DNA from 2 places in the Mesorhizobium sp. M0761 genome. Region 1 is predicted to be linked to the other one. Evidence: predicted binding sites of a transcription regulator. Region 1 holds the regulator's gene; the other holds the start of a gene.
The links. Region 1 encodes LexA, which represses DNA repair genes until DNA is damaged. Its sites were predicted from a motif close to TGTTCNNNNTGTGTTCNG; they were not measured.
Positions count from the first base shown of each region.

Region 2: parE (DNA topoisomerase IV subunit B) is a predicted target of LexA. The motif match lies at 4,822-4,839, and genes of this name have one in related genera.

Region 1 covers NZ_JAMYPF010000018.1:16,089-25,524, reverse strand. Annotated here, with positions in the region: gene NKI32_RS24460 (molybdopterin molybdotransferase MoeA) at 1-743, shown strand, start outside; gene NKI32_RS24455 (hormone-sensitive lipase) at 790-1,617, opposite strand; gene NKI32_RS24450 (AMP-binding protein) at 1,784-3,409, shown strand; gene kynA (tryptophan 2,3-dioxygenase) at 3,406-4,242, shown strand; gene kynU (kynureninase) at 4,349-5,596, opposite strand; gene NKI32_RS24435 (GntR family transcriptional regulator) at 5,764-6,528, shown strand; gene lexA (transcriptional repressor LexA) at 6,734-7,516, shown strand; gene NKI32_RS24425 (ComEC/Rec2 family competence protein) at 7,510-9,436, opposite strand, start outside.
Region 2 covers NZ_JAMYPF010000003.1:275,725-285,160, reverse strand. Annotated here, with positions in the region: gene NKI32_RS06675 (TadA family conjugal transfer-associated ATPase) at 1-741, opposite strand, end outside; gene NKI32_RS06670 (CpaE/TadZ family protein) at 738-1,952, opposite strand; gene NKI32_RS06665 (hypothetical protein) at 1,997-2,263, opposite strand; gene NKI32_RS06660 (type II and III secretion system protein family protein) at 2,268-3,668, opposite strand; gene cpaB (Flp pilus assembly protein CpaB) at 3,747-4,652, opposite strand; gene parE (DNA topoisomerase IV subunit B) at 4,910-6,964, shown strand; gene NKI32_RS06645 (FUSC family protein) at 7,067-9,136, shown strand; gene NKI32_RS06640 (DUF2336 domain-containing protein) at 9,141-9,436, opposite strand, start outside.

The DNA.
Region 1 (9,436 bases):
CGGCTGCATTGTCGCTGGCGGCGTCGGCCAATCATCCCCGGTTGAACGTGGTGCAACGGCCGCTGGTCGCCATCATCGCCACCGGCGACGAATTGCTGCCACCGGGCAGCGAACCTGGCCCCGCCCAGATCATCTCGTCCAACGCCTATGGCGTCGCTGCTGTGGCGCAGTCGGTCGGCGCTCGCGCGCTCGATCTCGGTATAGCGGCCGATCGCAAGGAAACGATCGCGGCGCTGGTGAAAAAGGCGGTCGATGCGAAAGCCGACGTCATCGTCACGCTCGGCGGCGCCTCGGTCGGCGACCATGATCTCGTCCATGACGTGCTGACCGGCGAAGGCATGAACCTCGACTTCTGGAAGCTCGCCATGCGCCCGGGCAAGCCGCTGATGTTCGGGCGGCTGGGCGATATCAGGTGCATCGGCCTGCCCGGCAATCCGGTGGCGAGCCTGGTCTGCTCGCAATTGTTCCTGAAGCCGTTATTGGCGCAGCTCGGCGGCCGTCCCCACCGGCAGGACATCCGCCAGGCTCAGCTTGGCGCCGCGATGCCGGCCAATGATCTAAGGCAAGACTATGTGCGCGCCGTGGTCCGGGAAGAAGCCGGCGCATTGGTGGCGACGCCGTTCGGCATCCAGGATTCCTCGATGCTGAGAATGCTGGCCGACGCCAACGGCCTGATCGTGCGCGAGCCCTTCGCTCCGGCGGCAGAAGCAGGCGCTGCTTGCAGCGTTCTGATGTTGCGCTGAGGTCGCGCATTTAAGCCTTTAAATCTAACAGATAAACTGTTTGTTACTACGCCAGCAATGTCCGCGTCAGCGGATGTGTCGGATCGGCAAGCCCGTCGACGATGCTGAAATGATGCCGGTCCGGCTCGACCACTGTGCTGGTCGTGGCGCCGAGGCCGATCCAGATGTTGGCAAGCAGCGCATTCTGGCGCAGGAACTCCGCCCGCTCGCCGCCGCCGGCCCAGCAGGTGATGCGCGCGCCCTGCATGGGGCGCAGCAGAACCGGGCTTTCGGCCAGTGCTTCCGCTTCATCGATGGCCAGTGTCGCGTTCATCCCCGTCCGCATGATCGGCCGCAGATCATGAACCCCGGAGATCGAGACGACATTGCGTATGCGGCCGGCCACATCGGCGGCCAGAGGCGTCGTTGTCGTCACCATCCTGGAGGCGAGATGGCCGCCGGCGGAATGCCCGGTCAGGATCACCGGCCCGCCGACCATCGTCGCCGCCTTGCCGATCGCCGCCGCGATTTCCCTGACGATGCCGGAAATGCGTATGTCGGGACAAAGCGTGTAAGTCGGCATTGCCACGGCAAAGCCATTGGCAACCGCGCCGTTGGCCAGATGCGACCATGGCTTGTTGTCGAACGCCTTCCAGTAACCGCCATGGATGAAGACGACGAGCCCTTTGGGCATGACATCGGGAAGGAACAGATCGAGCCTGTTGCGTGGACTGTCGCCATAGGAGATGTCGAGCTTGGCCCGACCGGACGCCGACATTGTGTCGCGAAAAGCCTGTGCCGGTGTGTCCCACGCGGCCGGCCAGCGATTGCTGCCGGCAATGTTGTCGCCGTTGGCGTAGGCATTGTCCCAATCGGCAACACGATGTTCGAGCATCTGCATCCCTCCCGGATGGCTTCAGTTCAGTCGACAGGAATGGCCGCCGAACAGGGCGGCGTCAATGCTGCGACCTAAAAACATTTTAGGCTTGAAACAAATTTCGACTGGTGCGATCCTGCGCCTTGTTCAGCCATGGGCGCGAGGCAGACAGGGGCAGCCGAAAATGCTTGGGCCATCAGCGCATATCGACACATTCACGCGTGACAACCTGCCGCCGCCGGAGCAATGGCCGGAGTTTTTGCTCGACGGCTTCGACTATCCCGACCACATAAATGCCGGCGTCGAATTGACCGACAGGCTGGTCGAAAAAGGCTTCGGCGACCACACCGCGCTGATCGGCAATGGCCGCCGCCGCACCTACAAGGAACTGTCCGACTGGACCAACAGGCTCGCCCATGCGTTGGTCGAGAATTACGGTGTCAAGCCGGGCAACCGGGTGCTGATCCGCTCGGCCAACAATCCGGCCATGGTCGCCTGCTGGCTGGCCGCCACCAAGGTGGGCGCGGTGGTCGTCAACACCATGCCGATGTTGCGTGCCGGCGAACTCGCCAAGATCGTCGACAAGGCGGAAATCACGGTCGCACTTTGCGATACGAGGCTGATGGACGAGATGACCGCCTGCGCCAAGGGCAATGCGTATCTCAAGCAGGTCATTGGCTTCGACGGCACGGCCAACCATGACGCGGAACTCGACCGAGCCGCCCTCGACAAGCCGGTCACCTTCACTGCCGTCAACACCGGCCGCGACGATGTCGCGCTGCTCGGCTTCACCTCCGGCACCACCGGCGTGCCGAAGGCGACGATGCATTTCCACCGCGACCTGCTGATCGTCGCCGACGCCTATGCCCGCGAAATCCTGGAGGTGACGCCCGACGACATCTTCGTCGGCTCCCCGCCCCTTGCCTTTACCTTCGGTCTTGGCGGGCTCGCCATCTTCCCGCTGCGCTTCGGCGCCGCGGCGACGCTGCTGGAACAGGCGACGCCACCCAACATGATCCACATCATCGAGACCTACAAAGCGACCATTTCCTTCACCGCTCCAACCGCCTATCGGGCCATGCTCAAGGCCATGGATCAAGGCGCTGACTTGTCCTCGCTGCGCGTCGCGGTTTCGGCGGGCGAGACGCTGCCGGCGCCTGTCTTCGAGGAATGGACTGAGAAGACCGGCAAGCCGATCCTCGATGGGATCGGCGCCACCGAGATGCTGCATATCTTCATCTCCAACCGCTTCGACGACATGAAGCCGGCCTCCACCGGCAAACCCGTCGGCGGCTATCAGGCACGCATCGTCGATGACGAGATGCGGGAGTTGCCGCGCGGCTCTACTGGCCGGCTGGCGGTGCGCGGCCCGACCGGCTGCCGCTACATGGCCGATGCCAGGCAAAAGGACTATGTCCGCGACGGCTGGAATCTCACCGGCGATACGTTCACGCAGGACGAGGATGGCTTCTTCCACTTCGCCGCGCGTTCCGACGACATGATCGTCAGCGCCGGCTACAACATCGCCGGCCCCGAGGTCGAAGCGGCGCTGCTCTCGCATCCCGACGTCGCCGAATGCGCGGTGACCGGCGCCGAGGACGGCGAACGCGGCCAGATCGTCGAGGCGCATATCGTGCTTGTGCAAGGCGTTTCGCCGGACGCATTGACCGTCAAACGCCTGCAGGACCACGTCAAGGCAACGATCGCGCCCTACAAATATCCGCGTTCGGTGAAGTTCATCGACGCCTTGCCCAAAACCCAGACCGGCAAGATCCAGCGCTTCCGGTTGCGCGCGGAGAAGATCAATTGATTAAGCCGCACGATCCGGCGTCCGATGGCGCGCAGATGTCGTTCAAGGAGCGGATGTCCTACAGCGACTATCTGCAGCTGGACAAGGTGCTCGATGCGCAGGCGCCGCTGTCTTCGGCCCATGACGAGATGCTGTTCATCATCCAGCATCAGACATCGGAATTGTGGATGAAGCTCGCTTTGCACGAGATCGGCGCCGCGATCCGCTCTATCCGCGCCGACCGCCTCGAACCGAGCTTCAAGATGCTGTCTCGCGTCGCGCGCATCTTCGAGCAGCTCAACAATGCCTGGGACGTGCTGCGCACGATGACGCCAAGCGAATACACCGAGTTTCGCGACGCGCTCGGCCAATCCTCGGGCTTCCAGTCGTGGCAGTACCGCGCTATCGAGTTCATGGCCGGCAACCGCAACCTAGCCATGCTCGGGCCGCACAAGCACCGGCCCGATCTTACGGACAGGCTGGAAGCGATCCTGGCCACGCCGTCGCTGTACGACGAGGCGCTTCTGCTTTTGGCGCGCAATGGCTTCGACATCGGCGCCGATGCCGGGCGCACGGACTGGCGCGAGACGCGCGTCGAGAACGAAGACGTGCTGGCTGCCTGGCAAACCGTCTACCGCGACCCGCAGCGCTACTGGATGCTCTACGAACTGGCCGAGAAGCTGGTCGACTTCGAGGATTACTTCCGCCGCTGGCGCTTCAACCACGTCACCACGGTCGAGCGCATCATCGGCTTGAAGCGCGGCACGGGCGGCACCTCAGGCGCCTCCTATCTGAAGAAGATGCTGGAGGTTGTGCTGTTTCCGGAGCTCTGGACGGTCCGCACCCGGCTCTAGAGCATTTCACCGTTTAACGTAAACGGCGAAATGCTCTAGCTCTTTGATTTGACGCAATTGCGGACGGAAAACCGCTTCACACTTTTCCTGAAATTGCTCTAGTTCCTCAGGTGACCGCGGTCTTCACCGCGAAGCGGGCGTCCTGCCAGGCGCCGGTGCGCAGAATATCCTCCAGGACTTCGACCGCCTGCCAGACATCGCCATATCCGACATAGAGCGGCGTGAAGCCGAAACGGATGGTCGACGGCGCCCGGAAATCGCCGATCACGCCGCGCTCGATCAGCGCGCGCATCACCTGATAGCCATGCGGATGGAGGAACGACACCTGGCTGCCGCGCTGGCTGCCGTCGCGAGGACTTTCCAGTTCAAGCCCGTAGGCGCCGCATCTGGCTTCGACGAGCTGGATAAACAGGTCGGTCAGCGCGATGCTTTTTCTGCGCACCGCCGCCATATCGACGTCGTTCCAGATATCGAGCGCGCCCTTGAGCGCCCGCATCGACAGCACCGGCTGCGTTCCGCACAGGAAGCGGCGAATGCCGCTGCCGACGGCAAAGCCCTGCTCGAAGGCAAAGGGCCGCGCATGGCCCCACCAGCCGCTGAGCGGCTGGTGGGCATCGTCATGGTGGCGCTCGGCCGCGTAGATGAAGGCTGGCGAGCCCGGGCCGCCATTGAGGTATTTGTAGGTGCAGCCGACGGCGAAATCGGCATTGGCACGGTCAAGTTCGACCGGCAAGGCGCCGGCCGTGTGGCAGAGATCCCAGATGATCAGCGCGCCGGCGTCATGTGCCTTGCGCGTCAGCGCCGCCATGTCGCGCAACTGGCCGGATTTGTAGTTGACGTGGTTGACCAGGATGACGGCAACGCTGTCGTCGATCAGCTCCTCGATTGCGGCCGCGTCGACGCCCTCCAGCCGCAGCCGCGTTCCCGGCCGGGTCGAGGCGACGCCTTCGGCCATGTAGAGGTCGGTCGGGAAACTGTCGCCCTCGGCAACGATGACCGACCGATCCGGCCGCATGCCGAGCGCTGCGTGCAGCAGCTTGTAGATGTTGATCGAGGTTGTGTCGCAGACCACCGTCTGCCCATCAGCCGCGCCGATCAGTCGCCCGAGCTGATCTCCGAGTTCCACCGGCATGTTGAACCAGCCGGCGGTGTTCCAGGCGCGAATGAGGTCGTGCGCCCATTCCTGCGTGGCGGCCTGCTGCAGTTCGCTGAAGACGACCGCTGACGCGGCGCCCAGGGAATTGCCGTCGAGATAAATCACGCCTTGCGGCAAGACAAAGCGTTCGCGCATGGAGCGCAGCGGATCGGCGGCATCCATTGCTTCGATTGTAGCGAGATCGGGTGTCGTGCTCATGATCCGGCGCCCCTCCATGGACAAACGCGCGCGGCGGAGCCTGCCGCCCAAACATGCCGGCGATCTTGAGTGGTCGCCCTTGAACTGTCAAACATTATATATAATTCACCCATTGAAAGGCTTTGATATATAATGATCCGCCGAGCGTTTATGTCTGATGGATCACGATGCTGGATGACGAGCAGACCTCGAAGACGGAAGCGGCCTATCGCCTGCTCAGGCGCGATATTCTTGCGACCCGGCTGGCGCCTGCCGCGCCGTTGAAGCTGAGCACGCTGCGCAACACCTACGGCATCGGCTGGACGCCGTTGCGCGAGGCGCTGTCGCGGCTGGAGGCGGAACGGCTTGTGACCGCCATCAGCAACCGCGGGTTTGCGGTCGCTCCCGTCTCTCGGGCGGAGCTCGAGGATTTGGCGCGTGCGCGGCTGGTGGTCGAACTGCCCCTGCTGGTGGAATCGATCGAGGAGGGCGATCGTGAGTGGGAAGACGCGGTCGTTGCCGCCCACTATCGTCTCTCACGGTGCGGGTCTGTTCTCGACGATCCATCGGATGATGCGGTCGACGCGTGGTACGAAAAACACGATGCCTTCCATGCGGCGCTGCTCAGTGCCGCGACATCCAGCTGGCTGCTGCGCTTCAATGCGACGATTTCCGACCAATTGCATCGCCATCACCGCTTTCTGGGTCTGGCCCCGACGCTGCGCGCCGCCGCCGGCCGCACGGATGGCCACCGGAAGGCCGTGGCGGCCCTGCGCGACGCCGTGGCGATCGAACACCATACCGCCCTGATGGAAGCGGCCCTCGATCGCGACGTCGAACGTGCGAAAACTCTGATGACCGCTCACATCGGCTACACGCTGCAGGTCTATGCCCAGAGTGAACCCGGCGCGGATGCTGCGCAGCCCCGTCCGAAAAGGAAGCGGCGATCGTAGCCGACGACGCAGGGCACTTTGTCTTCGTTTCACCCCGTTGCCGGCCAACGACTACGAGCGCCGCTCGCGGTGCCGAACGTCACGCTGAACAAAACGTCAACACATTCATTAAACTTTAAAAGGTTGCGGAACACAACTGGAACAGATAGTGTTTGTTCTGGGTTTGTTTTTTCTGATTCTGGTTTCAGAACCCCTGGGGGCCGCGATGCTGACGCGCAAACAACATGAGCTTCTGATGTTCATCCATGAACGCCTGAAGGAGAGCGGAATCCCGCCGTCCTTCGATGAGATGAAGGAAGCGCTTGACCTCGCCTCCAAGTCCGGCATCCACCGCCTGATCACGGCGCTTGAGGAGCGCGGTTTCATTCGCCGGCTGCCGAACCGGGCGCGCGCGCTGGAAGTGCTGCGGCTGCCCGACTCGATCGCACCAGGCCTCAATGCGGCGAGGAAGTTTTCGCCGAGCGTCATTCAGGGCAGTCTTGGTCAAACCGGCCAAGGGCAAGGCGGCCAAGGACAAGGCGCGATGGGCCAAGGCGGTATCGGTCGCCAGATCAAGCCGGGCTCGCCGTCGCGTTCGATGTCGGCCGGCAATGACGACGCCGTTTCGGCGGTGTCGATCCCGGTGATGGGACGCATTGCTGCCGGTGTGCCGATCGACGCCATCCAGCATCAGACCCATTCGATCTCGGTGCCGCCCGACATGATCATGGGCGGTGAACACTACGCGCTCGAGGTCAAGGGCGATTCGATGATCGAGGCCGGCATTTTCGATGGCGACACGGTCATCATCCGCAATGCCGACACAGCCAGCCCCGGCGAGATCGTGGTGGCGTTGGTCGACGATGAGGAAGCGACCCTGAAACGCTTCCGCCGCAAGGGCGCCTCGATCGCCCTGGAAGCCGCCAACCCGGCCTACGAGACCCGCATTTTTGGACCGGACAGGGTGAAGGTGCAGGGCAAGCTTGTCGGATTGATCCGGCGCTACTGAGCCGGCTTGGGTTTGTACTTTTCACGCTGGTTGTAAGGCGGCAGGCCGCGCGCTTCGCGGGAGAAGCGGCGTTGCTCGTGCCAGGGGCGATACGGCTTGTCGACGGCGAAGCGGATGGTTGGCGCTGCAGCTGCCGATTGCGGATCGAAGAAGACGGCGGCGCTGCCGTCGCGGGCCAGCTGTTTCTTCGTCACGACCAGCACCAGCGGGTCGCGGCACGGATTGTAGGCGGTGGCGTCATCGATGACGATCAGGCTCGCGAAGGCACAGGCCGGCCGCGCCGTCTTGCGGTCTTTCGCAAGCGCTACAATGGCTCCGGAAGGGTGCCGGGCGATACAGAGATCGCCGGTGCAATAGAAGGGCGAGCCGGGCGGCAGATCGAGCGGATCGAGATCGAACCGCGTATCTGTTGACTCGAAAATCTCAGGTGGGATAATGGTTTCGGCCCGCAGCGCCCGTTTCCAATTGTCCGTGGTGAATTCGTTGGAGCGTTCGCGGTTGAGGGCGAGTTCGCCGCCACCGATCGGCATGGCCACCAGATGCGCATCCTCGGATATGAGCACGTCGGGCGTAAGCACCTGCGGCACCGTCAACAGGCCGGCCAGCGCGAAAGGCACGGCCGCCAACCTGAGCCAGGTGGTGGCCATGGTGGCGATGACGAGGGCGACCGCCACCAACAGCACCGAGCGGATGGAGATCAGCCCGACGGCGTCGACCGGCGAGCGCTCGGAAATCCAGGCCGATATAGCGATCATCGCCATCAGACCCTTGCCCATCACATAGAGGAACGGCCCGTCGGCGCCGAACGGCATCGCCAGTGCGCTGAGCACGGCAAAAGGCATGACGATCAACGAAACAATCGGCATCACGGCCAGATTGGCGATCAGGCTGAGCGGCGACACACGCTCAAAATGCCAGATGGCGAACAGCAAGGTTGCACTGCCGGCGATGATCGAGGTCATGGCGAGGCCGCCCATGGCCAGCGCGAATTTTCGCGACAGGAAGCCGACGAAGGAGCGCTTTGCCGGCGGCGTTCTCACCTTGTCGGCGCGGTAATCGGCCCAGCCGGCATAGGCGCCGACAAGGGCGGCGGTGGCAGCAAACGACATCTGGAAGCTGGGACCGACCACCTCGTGCGGCGACACCAGGATGACGGCAATGGCGGAGATCGCCAGATTGCGCATGGTGAGTGCGGCGCGATCAAACAGCACGGCGACAAGCATGACCGCCAGCATGATGAAGCTGCGCTCGGCGGCAACCACGACGCCTGAAATGACGAGATAGGCGGCGATGGAGACGAGTGCTGCCACTGCTGCATATTTCTTGACTGGGCGGCGCGAAGAGAAATCGGGAAACAGCGCAAAGGCGCCACGCAGCAACGCCATGATGGTGCCGGCAACCAGCGCCATGTGCAGGCCGGAGATGGAGATGATGTGGTAGATGCCGGTGCGCCGCATCGCTTCGTTGACCTCGTCCGGGATGCCGGCGCGCACCCCGACAATCAACGCCGCGGCAATCTCGCCTTCGGCGCCGCCGATTTTGCCCCTGATATGGTCGGCAATGTTTTCGCGCGCGTTCTCGATTGCCGAGGAGAGCCGCGCGGTCAGCGGCGGCGGTCCCTGCGTAGCAATGGTTTTCGGATTGCCGAGAAAGAAGCCGCTGCCGCCGATACCGGTGAAATAGCTGTCGAAGGAGAAATCGTAGCTCTCCGGCCGCACCGGACCGGTCGGCGGCAACAGCCTGGCATAGCCGGTGATCAGGGAGCCGGCGGTCATATCGGCGGGAACGGTCCGCGCCGAGAGCCTGACCCGCTCCGGGGCGTAGCGCAGCTCGGGGTAAGCGGTCGAAACCACATCGAGCGTCAGCCTGATGCGGCCGCTTTCCATCTGTTCGAGACTGACGACGCGGCCGGTCAGCCGT
Region 2 (9,436 bases), on a different contig from region 1:
CGTCTTGCGGGCGTGGACTGCCGCCGCCAGCACCTCGGCCATATTCTGGGTGATGGCGCCGAACTCGACCAGCTTGTGCAGGCCGAGCTTGTTCTTGGAAAACTTGCGGATCGATACCAGCGGCCCGTCGACGGCGACCGGGCGAATGGCGGCGTTGAAGCGCGAGCCGTCGAGCATGCGGGCATCGACCATCGGCTGCGATTCGTCGACCCGGCGGCCGACGGCGGCGACGATCTTGTTGACGATGCGCAACAGGTGCGCCTCGTCCTTGAACGGGATATGGACCTGCTGCAGCTTGCCCCGTTTTTCGACGAAGCAGTTCTGGTGGCCGTTGATCAGGATGTCATTGATGTCGGGGTCCTTGAGCAGCGGTTCCAGCGGGCCGAGGCCGACCATCTCATCGACGATGTCATCGACCAGCGCTTCAAGTTCGACGGTGTTGATCGCCATACGCTCCTGGCGGGTCTTTTCCGACACGAACTCCTGCACCTGCCGGCGCATCTCATCCTTGGGCAGGCGCTCCAGCGCGACCAGGTTGATTTCCTCGAGCAGCAGCCGGTGGATGCGCACGCGGGCATCGAGCACCTTGTTGGCGCTTTTTCCCGGTGTTGTCTCCGGCTTCGGCGGCAAGGCCTTGCGGTTCGTCGGGATGACCACGGCGTGATGCGCGACCGGCGCCGCCTCGGCCGGCTTCAGCGCGCGGACGTCACGGTTCTGCAGGGTCGAGAAGCGGCTGGTCATCCGGCTTTCCTCTTCAGGAGGCCCCTGCCGATGCCGAACAGCGAGCGCGATTTCTCCGGCGTCACCACGGCTTCTTCCGGCAGGATGATCCTCTTCAGATCGTTGACGACATTGGCGTTCGGGTCGATCTCATGCAGCGGCACGCCGCGGTCGACCGCTTCACGCACAAGCCGGTAATTGTTGGAGATGCCGCCGACGAAATGCTCGCCGAGGATTTCCTGGACATCCGCCTGCTTTATGCCGTTGTCGAACATCTTCTGCTCGAAACGGTTGACGATCACGTTCGGCTTCACTTCCTTGCCTGCCGTCTCGTAGACCGCCTGGATCAGCCGCTGCGTATGGCGCAGGCACGGCACCGTCATTTCGGCGACGATGTAAAGCTTGTTGGAGCCGAGCAGCACCGTTTCCGTCCACGGAAACCAGGTGCGCGGCATGTCGATGACGACGTTGTCGAAATAGGCCGAAACGAGATCGAGCATGCGCACCACGACATCGGTCTTGAACGAGCGCATTTCCGACGGATGCGTTGGCGCCGCCAGCACGCAGAGCCCGCTCGCATGCTTGGACAGCATCACATCCAGCAGCTGACGGTCGAGGCGCTCGGGCTGGTTCTCGATTTCGGTGATGTCGAAGCGCGGCTCGAGGTCGAGATATTCGGCGCAGGCGCCTTGCTGGAAATTGAGGTCGACCACGCAGGTCGACGCGCCGCGCGTCACCGAATGATGCAGCTGGAAGGCGGTCTGCAGCGCCAGCGTCGTGGTGCCGACGCCGCCGGCGGCCGGCATGAAGGTATAGATCTGCGACTCTGTGTTTTCCTCGCGCCCCGGCCCTTGCAGCGCGCGCACGACCGACCGCACCAGATCGGCGGTGGTGATCGGCTTGACCAGGAAATCGGCGACCTGGAGCTGCACCAGGATACGCACTGCGGCTGCGTTGAATTCCTGGGTGACGACGACCACCGGAACGAGGCCTTCAAGCCGGCGCATGATGCGCTGCAGCGACTCGATCTCTTCCAGCTTTGCCGCATCCATGTCGACGATGAGCGCGCCGAAATCGGCTTCCTGGACCTCGCCGCGCAGTTCGGTAATGTTCTTCTCGACGGTCGAAAGCTGGATCACCTCCGAGGCCGCGAACGCGGTGCGCGTATCCTGCGCAAAGGTCCGGTCGCTGGACACCAGCAGGATCTTCTTGGTCTTGATGCCGCTTGCCATTTTGTCAGCCTGTCAGGTCATTCCCGGTCAAATCACCGGGCAAATCAATCGGTTGTCGCTGTCGGTTGCACGGCCTTGGCAGCAGCAGCCTGGTCGGCGGCGTTGACTGCCGCCTCACTGCGTTGCGCCGGCACCAGCAGCCTGGTGTTCTGGACGCCGTATTTCCAGGGATCGACCATCTGCATGGCCGTATTGGCAGCCTGTGCGTTGCCGGCCGCCATCGTCGGTCCCTCGGAGCGGATATAGTCGTCGCTGGTGCAGCCGCTGGCGAGGCCGGCGAGCAGCAGGGCGATGCATGGTCGCAAGCGCATGGCTTCAATCCTTCGGCAGGTCGAGGAAATGCCCGACGGTGGTGACCGCGGCCGGCTGTGCCGTGCTGCCGCTGGCCATTGCCACCGCACGATTGGCGTCGGACGATTTCACTTCCTCGGTGTTGTTTAGGAAATAGTCGACATTGCTGGCCGGCTGCGTGCCGTCGGTCGGCTCGAGCAGCTTCTTCGACGGATCGACCGGCTTGACCAGATAGGGGGTGACGATGATCACCAGATCGGTCTCGCGCCGCTGATAGGATTTGGAGGAGAACAGCGAGCCGAGCACCGGCAGCTTGCCAAGGCCGGGAAGACGCGACGTGGTGATGTCGTTCTGTGACTGCAGCAGGCCGGCGATCATGAAGCTCTGGCCGTTCTTCAGGTCGACCGATGTTCTGGCGCGGCGCACGATAAAGCCCGGCACCGAGATATTGCCGATATTATAGGAGGCCGAAGCATCGATCGAGGACACTTCCGGCGCGATGTCGAGGCTGACCAGCCCGTCCTTGAGAACCGTCGGCGTGAAGTCGAGGCTGACGCCGTATTTCTTGTAGCTGACGGAAATCTTGCCATTGTCCTCGGAGACCGGGATCGGGAACTCGCCGCCGGCGAGGAAGCTTGCCGTCTGGCCCGAACGGGCGATCAGGTTCGGCTCGGCCAGCCGCCGGGCGAGACCACGTTCCTCTAGGGCCTTGATGGCGACGTCGATCGACAGGCCGTTGGACAGCAGCCGGCCGATGATCTCGCCATTGCCGGCTCCCGGCACCGAGCCCGGCTCGATGGTGACGTCGCGCCCGCCAATGCCGTAAGCAAAATTGGCGCTGTATTTGGCGCCGAGATCCTGTCCGGCCTGGCGATTGATCTCGACGAAGCGGACGTTGAGCTGAACCTGCTGCGAGGACGAGATGTTGACCGAATTGATCACTTCTTCATTGCCGGAGAAGCGGCTGGCGATCTTGCTTGCCTTCTCGGCGGCGACCGCGTCATCGGCCTCGCCCGACAGCACGACGCGGCCATTGGCCGAGCCGACCTTGATCTTGGCGTCCGGCACGCTGGCGCGAATGGTGCTGGCCAGCTGGTCGGTGTCCAGCGTCACCTCGATGTCGACGGTGCCGACCAGCTGCTTGTTCTCGTCGAACAGCGCGATGCCGGTGGTGCCGAGATTGTTGCCCAGCACATAGAAGGATTTGTCGGTCAGCGGATTGACGTTGGCGATCTCCGGATCGCCGATCACGATCTGGTAGAAGGCGGCATTGGTCATGACCGTCTTCGGCTTGCCCTTGGCCACCTTGATCGACGCATTCGTTGTCGACGAGACATGGACGATATCGTTGTCGGCCTTGGCTGGCGCGCTGAGGCCGAGCATTACGGCCGCGGCAAGGCAAGCCCCCACCGCAAGCGCCCGCATTGGGCGCAGCCCTTTCGTCGTCTGAAATGCATGAAGTCCCGACATCTGTCCCGTCCCTCGCCCGGTCCCCACCGGCAGTTATTGCTGGTCCCGCGCAGGAACCTGGTATTCTTCGACCTGCGTGCCGCGCGTCACGATGATCGTCTTGAATTTCGGCTTCTCAGGCTCCTTGGTCGCGGCAGTGAACAGCGCGCCGGCAGCGGCCTGGACGCCGGAGGCGACCGATCCGCCGAAGGACGAGATGGTGGTGACGCCGTCCTTGGCGGCACCACCGTCGGCGGCCGAGCGGAGCGACAGCGACAAGGTGCCGACGGTGCGGGCAAGCGCCACTTTCTGCGCGCCTTCGGTCGTCACCTCGATGGTCACGGAATTGGCGATCTGCGGCGTGGTCTGGCGCTCGTCGGCGCCCTGTCCGACGGTCAGCACCTTGGCGTCGGAGACGACGATCTCGGAGGTAACGGTCGATCCGGCAGCGCCCTGCGCGTTCTTGGCCACTTCCTGGATTTCGCCCGCATCGCGTGTCAGCACCACGTCGACCCGGTCGCCCGGCATGACGAAGCCGCCGACGCCGGCGATCTCGTCGGTGCGGATTGTCACCGCCCGCATGCCGGGCGTCATCATGTTGGACAGCGTCGCGCGGCCGTTCGGCCCCGACAATTTGCTGATCAGCACCGGCTCGTTGATCTCGATCGGCGACAATACCACGCGGCTGCCTTCGGCGAGCAATGCATTGACTGTGGTGAACGCGCCCTGCGGCACCGAATCCTCGGACCATGGGATTTCGCTGAGCTGCGCCCGGTCAAGCTCCATGCCGTAACGCAGCGGCGCATTGGCCACCACGATGGTCTTGAAGACGACCTTGGGGACGGCGGGCGCCGGGATCGACGCCGTTTTCTCTTCGGCATCGGCCTTGGCCTGGCTTTTCACCCAGAAATCCGCGGCAAAGATTGAAATCGCGCCGAAGACGGCAGCGATGCCAATCATCGTTATGGCCTTGCCCCTCACAACCAACCCCTGACTCTCGTGGTCTTTTGTTTTGTTGGGGCGACGCTAGGCCGCTTTGTTAAAGATTCAGGAATCCCAGCGGCTCCGCACGGACCTATTTCCGCCGGCTTGGTTATCGAAAGGTTTTAGGATAAGAAGGGGTTAATCCCCGAACGTAACAGGAACTTCCGTCGCTTGGCGCCGAAAAGCGTGGCAGTATCGACGGGTGATTCGCGGCACCGGATTCTATGGCAGGCATGGACGACAACAACGATCTTTTCGGCAATCTGGAAAAGCAGCCGCAACCGGCTCGGACACCTTCGCGCCCGGCCGACCCGCTGGTGCAGGCCACGAAGCGTCCTGCCGCGACCAAGGACGGCAGCGAGGGCTATAGCGCCGCCGACATCGAGGTGCTGGAGGGGCTGGAGCCGGTGCGGCGCCGTCCCGGCATGTATATTGGCGGCACCGACGACAAGGCGATGCACCATCTGTTTGCCGAGGTCATCGACAATTCGATGGACGAGGCGGTCGCCGGCCATGCCACCTTCATCGATGTTGAGCTGTCGGCCGACGGGTTTCTGACCGTTACCGACAATGGCCGCGGCATCCCGGTCGATCCGCATCCGAAATTCAAGAAGCCGGCGCTCGAAGTCATCATGACGACGCTGCATTCGGGCGGCAAGTTCGATAGCAAGGTCTATGAGACCTCCGGCGGTCTGCACGGTGTCGGCGTCTCGGTCGTCAATGCGCTGTCGGACCATCTCGAAGTCGAAGTCGCGCGCGGTCGCCAGCTTTACCGCCAAAGGTTCTCGCGCGGCGTTCCGGTGAGCGGGCTGGAGCAGCTCGGCGAAGTGCACAACCGGCGCGGCACCAAAATCCGCTTCCATCCCGACGAGCAGATTTTCGGCAAGGGCGCCGCCTTCGAGCCGGCGCGGCTCTATCGCATGACCCGCTCGAAAGCCTATCTGTTCGGCGGCGTCGAGATCCGCTGGAGCTGCGACCTATCGCTGATCAAGGAAAAGGACCAGACGCCGGCCAAGGCGGAGTTCCATTTCCCCGGCGGCTTGAAGGACTATCTCAAGGCATCGCTCGGCGATGATTTCCAGGTGACCCGCGAAATCTTCGCCGGCAAGAGCGAAAAACAGGGCGGCCACGGCTCGCTGGAATGGGCGGTGACCTGGTTCGGCGGCGACGGCTTCGTCAACTCCTACTGCAACACCATCCCGACCGGCGAAGGCGGCACGCATGAGGCCGGCTTTCGCAATGTACTAACGCGCGGGCTTCGCGCCTATGCCGACCTGGTCGGCAACAAGCGCGCCTCGATCGTCACCTCCGAAGACGTTATGATCTCGGCGGCCGGCATGCTGTCGGTTTTCATCCGCGAGCCGGAATTCGTCGGCCAGACCAAGGACAGGCTGGCAACGATCGAAGCCATTCGCATTGTCGAGACCGCCATCCGCGATCCCTTCGACCACTGGCTGGCCGACAATCCGCAGGAAGCCTCCAAGCTGCTGGAATGGGTGATTGCGCGCGCCGACGAGCGGGTGCGCCGGCGCCAGGAAAAGGAAGTGTCGCGCAAGAGCGCGGTGCGCAAGCTGCGCCTTCCCGGCAAGCTCGCCGACTGCACGCAGAACGCCGCCGCGGGTGCGGAACTGTTCATCGTCGAAGGCGACTCGGCCGGCGGCTCGGCCAAGCAGGCGCGCGATCGCGCCAGCCAGGCGGTGCTGCCGCTGCGCGGCAAAATCCTCAACGTCGCCAGCGCCGGCAATGACAAGCTCGCCGCCAACCAGCAGATTTCGGACCTGATCCAGGCGCTCGGTTGCGGCACGCGCTCGAAATACCGCGACGAGGATTTGCGCTACGACCGCGTGATCATCATGACCGACGCCGACGTCGACGGCGCTCACATAGCCTCGCTGCTGATCACCTTCTTCTACCAGGAAATGCCGAACCTGGTGAATGGCGGCCATCTCTATCTGGCGGTGCCGCCGCTCTATTCGATCCGGCAAGGCGGCAAGGTTGCCTATGCCAGGGACGATGCGCACAAGGACGAGCTGTTGCGCACCGAATTCACCGGCCGCGCCAAGGTCGAGATCGGCCGCTTCAAGGGCCTGGGCGAGATGATGGCCGCGCAGCTCAAGGAAACCACCATGGACCCGAGGAAGCGCACGCTGCTCAGGGTCGATGTCATCGACGCCGTGGCGGCGACCAAGGATGCTGTCGACGCGCTGATGGGCACCAAGCCGGAAGCCCGCTTCCGCTTCATCCAGGAACGCGCCGAATTCGCCGCGACGGAAGTGCTGGATATCTGAGCGCCGGCCGACTCTTCGTTTTGACGCAGTTCCGGGCGGAAAACCGTTTCAAACTTTTCCTGGAATTGCTCTAGCCTGCACTTCCGATACGGAGACCAGCTTGTGATCCGGGTGCGGCTGAAGAGCGACTTCGAAACCAGTTTGGCGGGCCTGACGCAGCCGACGCGCTCGGATTGGATTTTCGCCCTGCGCACGGTTTCGGCCGGTCTGATCGCGCTTCTCGCTGCTTACGCGTTGAAACTCGACCACCCGCAATGGGCGATGATGACGGTCTTCATCGTCGCCCAGCCGGTCGCCGGCATGGTGCTGGCGAAAGGTTTTTACCGGCTGCTCGGCACGCTGGCCGGTGGACTTGCGGCGATCGGCATCACCTCGGTTTTCGGCACCAATCCCTGGCTGCTGGTCACGGCGCTATCCGTCTGGATTGGGCTGTGCACGCTGGTTTCGTCGCTGCTGCGCAATCCGGAAGCCTATGGCGCCGCACTTGCCGGCTATACCGCGATGATCATTGGGCTGCCGGCTTTCGGCCAGCCGCACGTGGTCGTCGATCTCGCTGTCGCGCGCTGCGCCGAGATCGTGCTCGGCATCGTCTGCGCCGGCCTGACCAGCCGGCTGATCCTGCCCAAGCTGGCCGCTGATGCCATCATCTCCAGGTTGAAGCGCAGCATCCTCGACCTCGCAACCTATGCAGGCGGCGCTTTTTCCGGCGGCGACCCGGCGACGCTGGCCGGCCTGCACCGCAAGCTGATCAGCGACGCCCAGATGCTGGCCGAGATGCGCACCTATGCCCGGCTCGAAGCACCGAGCTTCGCCACCCGCGCCCATCCGGTCCGCCTCACCATCGGTCAGCTTCTGTCGGCGCTGTCGGCGGCACGCGCGCTGCATTCGCATGCCGCGCCGAAAAACGCAGCGCTCATTCCGGTACGCTCCGAACTGCAGTCGTTGGTCAGCGAGCTGGCAGCGAAGCCCGAGGCGCTGGACGACACGTCGCCCTGGGTGACGCGGCTCGACGCGATTGCCGGCAAGGCCCGGCAAATGCCCGACGCCTCGACCGATCAGGGCGACGACAGGGTCGGCACCATAACCCGCCTCACCATCGCCGCCGATTTCGCCGAAGCCTTCAAGCAGGTGCTGCGCGGCGTCGACGCCCTGCGCGCACCGGTGACGGGCCCCAGCCGGAGCAACAGGCAGCCGCCTGCGCTGGTGGTGCACCGCGATTATCCCGGGGCTTCGCGCAATGCCATACGCGCCGGCCTTGCCACGTTGGCGGTCGCCGCCTTCTGGCTGACGACGAAATGGTCCGATGCGGCCGGCACCGTCATCCTCGTTGCCGTCGTCTCCAGTCTTTTCGCCGCGCGGCCTGACCCGGTGCGGGTGTCCTGGGGCTTCTTCAAGGGAACGCTGCTGGCTTTGCCCTTTGCCTTCCTTGTCGGCCAGGTCGCGCTGCCTGCCCTGCCCGGCTTCGGCTGGTTCACGCTGTTTGTCGTGCCGATCCTGGTACCGACGGCGCTGGGCATGGCCAATCCACGCACCGTCGGCGTGGCGACGGCGTTTGCAATCAATTTCCTCGCCTTCCTCAGCCCGCATCAGGCGATGACCTATGCCCCAGGCCCGTTCTTCGCCGGCTCGGCGTCGGTGCTGGTCGGCATCCTGCTGGCCATCGGCGTCTTCATCGTGGTGCTGCCGGTGGATCCATGGCGCGCGGCCAACCGCATCGTGCGCGCCATGCGCGAGGATCTGGCGCGGCTGTGTCTGCACGAGCGGGTACCGCGGCGTTCGGCCTTCGAGAGTCTGGCCTATGACCGCATCAACCAGCTGATGCCGCTCTTGCAAAATGCCGGCAGGAAGGGCGATGCGATCTTGGGCGGCGGGGTCGCCGCCGTTGCCGTCGGCCTCGAAATCCTGCGCCTGCGCGCCGCGCAGCAGAGCCCGTCCACTCCTTCCGACACCGCGCTCTCGATTGCCAATTTCCTGCGCGGCCTGGCGCGTGAACTGCTCTTTCGCGCACCCGGCGATCCGCAGACAGCAACTGTCACTGTGGCCCGGCAATATGCAGCCAGCCTTTCAGAGCGCAGCGGCGGTGCGGATATGCTGCAGATCGCAGCCTCGCTGCGCATCATCGCCGCCGCGATCGAGGATTTCCCGGATTTCTTCGCCAAGGACCGAGTTTAGGGCGTCAGGCCGCGGCTATCGCCAGCGCATGCCCGCGCGCGTTTTCCCGCAGCGCGTCGAGATGGATCGACTTGACCAGGCCGGCGAGATCGCCCTCGGTGGCCGGACCGCCGAGGTCCTTCAGCATCAGCCAGCTGACCTCCTGCACGCCGGCGAGGCGCTTGCCGTTGGCGACTTCGCGCCAGATTTTGAGCGCGCGCAGGATGATGCCATGGGTGGAAGCGGCAAGGCCGGCGCCGCGGAACAGCGCCTGCAACGCAACGTCCTGGCCGCCTGCGAGCAAGGCCCGCACCCGCTGCT